Regions from separate parts of the Bradyrhizobium sp. SZCCHNS3002 genome, predicted to be linked through region 2. Evidence: predicted binding sites of a transcription regulator. Region 2 holds the regulator's gene; the other holds the start of a gene.
The links. The regulator PhoB, encoded in region 2, activates phosphate uptake and scavenging genes when phosphate is short. The targets are predictions, from matches to a motif close to TGTCATNNANCTGTCAT.

Region 1 (2,395 bases), on a different contig from region 2:
CGCTCCGATCTTGCCTTTGGGCTCGACCTCGGCGTCGACTGGGTGGCGCTGTCGTTCGTGCAGAAGCCGTCCGACGTGCTGGAGGCGAGGGGCCTGATCAATGGCCGCGCCGGCATCATGTCCAAGATCGAGAAGCCGGCGGCGCTGGAGCGCATCGACGACATCATCCAGCTGTCGGACGCGATCATGGTCGCGCGCGGCGATCTCGGCGTCGAGATTCCCAACGAGGACGTGCCGGGCAAGCAGAAGGAGCTGGTGCGCGCCTGCCGGCTCGCGGTGAAGCCGGTGATCGTCGCGACGCAGATGCTGGATTCGATGGTCGCGACGCCGACGCCGACCCGCGCCGAGGTCTCCGACGTCGCGACCGCGATCTATGACGGCGCCGACGCGGTGATGCTGTCGGCGGAATCGGCCAGCGGGCAATACCCGCGCGAGGCGGTCGCGATGATGGACAGCATCATCAAGGCAACCGAGGGCCACAAGATGTACCGCTCCATCGTCGAGGCGACGCAGCCGGGCGAGGAGCAGACCGCACCGCATGCGGTGGCGACCGCCGCGGCCGACCTGGCGTCGGCGATCCACGCCAGGGCGATCGTGGCCTATACGTCGAGCGGAACTTCGGCCTCCCGCGTTGCGCGCAAGCGGCCGAGCCTGCCGATTCTGGCGATCACGCCGAACGAGGACACCTCGCGGCGCATGTGCCTGTTGTGGGGCGCGCACAGCGTGCTGTCGCAGGACGTGCAGAACTACGAGGAAATGGTCGAGCGCGCGACCTTCTTTGCCGTGCAGGAGGAGTTCGCGGAAGCCGGCGACCTGCTCGTCGTCGTCGCCGGCATCCCGTTCGCGCAGGCCGGCACCACCAACAATCTGCGTGTCGTCACCATGCCGAGATAGGAGGCCGATTTTCCCTGTTCGCGCCGCCCGCCTGTCGCCTGATTGTCGCACCGCGCTGGTATCGCGGGGCAGTGACGAAGGACGTCGCGAGTCGTCGAACGAGCGGTGTCCGGTCGCGGTCCGGCAGGACGGGTTCTGCCGATGCGGCCGTTCGTCATCGCGGTGTCATCAGGGGCTGTTAGGTGGGCGCGCATGGGACTTGAGACTGCTGGTGAAGAAAGCCCGGCTCGGCGCTTTCGGACGTTGTTCATCTCGGACGTTCATCTCGGAGCCCGCGGCTCGCAGGCCAATCTCCTGGTCGATTTCCTGCGCCACCATGATGCCGATACGATCTATCTGGTCGGTGACATCATCGATGGCTGGGCGCTCAAATCGAGCTGGCATTGGCCGCAGTCGCATAACGACCTGGTGCAGAAGATGCTGCGCAAGGCGCGCAAGGGCGCCAAGGTCGTTTACGTCCCCGGCAATCACGACGAGTTCCTGCGCGGCTACTACGGCACGCATTTCGGCGGCATCGACGTCGTCGAGAACATCGTGCACACCGGCACCGACGGCAAACGCTATCTCGTCATTCACGGCGACATCTTCGATCTGGTCGTGCAGAACGCGCGCTGGCTCGCCCATCTCGGCGACAAGGCCTACGATTTTGCGATCCAGATGAACCGGCTGGTCAACTTCTTCCGCCGCATGTTCGGCGTGCCCTATTGGTCGCTGTCGCAATGGGCCAAGCAGAAGGTCAAGAACGCGGTGAACTATATCGGCGCGTTCGAGACGGCACTGGCCTCCGAGGCGCGCCGGCATGGCGCTGACGGCGTGATCTGCGGCCACATCCATTGCGCCGTCATCCGCGACCAGGACGGCATCCGCTACATGAATTGCGGCGACTGGGTCGAAAGCTGCACGGCGCTGGTCGAGCACGAGGACGGCCGCTTCGAGATCCTCACCTGGACCGATCCGCAGCGGCAGCCGGCGCCGGTTCCGCAGCTGGCCGCCCGCGCCGCCTGACACCGGCTCCCTTGCCTCTCGGCAATCGGGCGCGGTAAAATAGGGGTATGACAGCTCATTCCCCGATCCTGCCCGTGACCGCCGCCGACATCGATGCGGCGGCACGCGTCCTCGCGCCCGTGGCCGTGCGGACCCCGCTGCTGCCGGCTCCCGTGCTCAGCGAGCGCTTCAAAGCGAACGTTTTCGTGAAGCCGGAGGTGCTGCAGCGGACCGGCTCGTTCAAGTTCCGCGGCGCCTACAACAAACTGGCGTCGATCCCGCAAGCAGCGCGCGGCAACGGTGTCGTCGCGTTTTCCTCGGGCAACCATGCGCAGGGCGTCGCTCATGCCGCCACATTGCTGGGCATGGACGCCACGATCGTGATGCCCTCGGATGCGCCGGCGGCCAAGCGCGATCGCACCAAGGCGTTCGGTGCCGACGTCGTGCTCTATGATCGCGATCGCGAGGACCGCGAAGCGATCGCGCGCGACATCGCTGCAAAGCGCGGCTCGACGGT
Region 2 (2,395 bases):
TTGACCGCGACCGGCTTCGACGGCAGCGCATCCTTCAGCACGATCAGCGCCCAATCGGCGGGCGAGCGGTCGAGCGACCATCTGTCGTGCCGGGTCGGGACGAAGTCCGGCGCCACGATCAGCTTGTCGGCGACCGACGATGCCGCCGGCGTGCCCCTGTTCATGCCGGCCAGGAAGCGGACATTGCCGGGGCTGACCTGCGCGACGCCGTTGAACACGCAATGCGCGGCGGTGAGCACGACGCGCGGCGCGACCAGAGTGCCGGTGCACCAGCCGCCGGTCGAGTATTGCGCGACGGTGACGACGCCGATCGACGACGCCGGCCACGAGGTGGGATCGACGACCTCGCCGATGTGGCGGTCGAGCCCGAGCAGTTGCTCCGGACGCGGAGCGGCGACGCCCGCCTCCGCCGATTCCGGCTTCGGCCGCCAGGCCGCAATGGCGCTCTGGGCCTGGACGCGCTGCGGCTCGGTCAGCTTGACCCTCTGCACGTCGCGGCCGGCCGATCGCACGCCGCTGCGACCCGCCATCACCAGCCAGGCGTAGCCCTGCACGACGTCCTGCTTCACGCCGCGACCGTCGAGCAGCATCAGGCCCAGCATGTATTGCGACTGGGCGAAGCCCTGCGCTGCCGCGCGGCTGAACCAGCGGCCGGCTTCGCCATAATTGCTCGCGACACCTTCGCCGTTGACATAGGCGATGCCGAGATAATGCTGGGCGACGGCGAGGCCCTGATCGGCGGCCTTGCGATACCACGCCAGCGCCTCGGCGGGGTTGCGCGGTTGGCCCCAGCCGAAGGCCTCCATGAAGCCGACGTCGAACTGCGCCCGCGCATCGCCCTTGGCGGCCAGCGGCAGCAGGCGGCGCATCGCCGCGGCGTGCTGTCCGTTTCCCGCCGCGGCGACCGCGTCTTCGAGCTCGGCGGCCGCGGCGCCCGCCGCGCTGCCGAGCAGCACGGCTAGAGATATGATGATGGTCTTGATCAAGGGCGTCCGCTGGGACCGAAACATCGTGACGGGCCACGAAGCAGACACGATCAAGACGGCGGCGGCGTGGCGGAAAGCGGACCACGATCTCCTCAATCGGGCTCCCTCGCGCCTCACACCTGCTTCGTCCTCACGCCCGATCGCCCCTTACACCTGCTCGCTCTTGGCGAAGCGATCATCGAGCGCATAGCCGGCGCCGCGCACGGTGCGGATCGGGTCCTGCTCGCGGCCCGGATTGAGCAGCTTGCGCAGGCGGCCGATATGGACGTCGACCGTGCGCTCGTCGATATAGATGTCGCGGCCCCAGACGCTGTCGAGCAGCTGCTCACGGCTGAACACGCGGCCGGGATGCTCCAGGAAAAACTCGAGCAGGCGGTATTCGGTCGGGCCGAGATCGATCGGCCGTCCCGAGCGCGCCACGCGGCGCTTCTCGCGGTCGAGCTCGATGTCGCCATAGGACAGCACGGTCGCCAGCCGCTCCGGGCTCGCCCGCCGCAGCAGGCCCTTCACGCGCGCCAGCAGCTCGGGCACCGAGAACGGCTTGACGATGTAGTCGTCGGCGCCGGTCGCGAGGCCGCGCACGCGCTCGCTCTCCTCGCCGCGCGCGGTGAGCATGATGATCGGCAATTGCCGGGTCTCGGACCGCGCCCGCAGGCGGCGGCACAGCTCGATGCCGGACAGGCCCGGCAGCATCCAGTCGAGCACGACGAGATCGGGAACGCGCTCCTTCAGCCGTGTGTCGGCCTCGTCTCCGCGCGCCACCGTCTCGACCTCGTAGCCTTCGGCCTCGAGGTTGTAGCGCAGGAGCGTCGTCAGCGCCTCCTCGTCCTCCACCACCAGAATTCGGGCGCCCATGTCAGAACCGTCTCTCTCAGTTGCCGGGGATCGTCGATGCGAAGCTCGTCATGTCGCCCTTCGGGCGCTTGTCCATGATCTGCTGGCCTTCGATCATATAGAAGACGGTCTCCGCGATGTTGGTCGCGTGATCGCCGATGCGCTCGATGTTCTTGGCGCAGAACATCAGATGGATGCAGAACGAGATGTTGCGCGGATCCTCCATCATGTAGGTCAGGAGTTCGCGGAACAGCGAGGTGCAGATGGCGTCGACCTCCTCGTCGCCCTTCCACACCGTCATCGCCGCCGGCAGGTCGTGCGCGGCATAGGCGTCCAGCACCGTCTTGACCTGCGACTGCACCAGGTCGGTCATGTGCTCGAGCCCGCGGATCAGCTTGAGCGGATGGAAGTCGCTCTCCAGCGCCGCGACGCGCTTGCCGATGTTCTTGGCGAGATCGCCGATGCGCTCCAGATCGGTGGCGACCCGCATCGCACCGACGATCTCGCGCAGGTCGACCGCCATCGGCTGTCGCCGGGCGATGGTAAGAACGGCGCGCTCCTCGATGATGCGCTGC

Region 1: a site for PhoB is predicted at 1,047-1,063, ahead of QW845_RS25905 (UDP-2,3-diacylglucosamine diphosphatase). Genes of this name have one in related genera too.

The regions. Positions count from the first base shown of each region.
Region 1 is NZ_JAUHHY010000013.1:201,711-204,105, reverse strand. It holds gene pyk (pyruvate kinase) at 1-894, shown strand, start outside; gene QW845_RS25905 (UDP-2,3-diacylglucosamine diphosphatase) at 1,087-1,899, shown strand; gene QW845_RS25900 (threonine/serine dehydratase) at 1,947-2,395, shown strand, end outside.
Region 2 is NZ_JAUHHY010000005.1:353,255-355,649, reverse strand. It holds gene QW845_RS13485 (trypsin-like serine protease) at 1-986, opposite strand, end outside; gene phoB (phosphate regulon transcriptional regulator PhoB) at 1,134-1,841, opposite strand; gene phoU (phosphate signaling complex protein PhoU) at 1,858-2,395, opposite strand, start outside.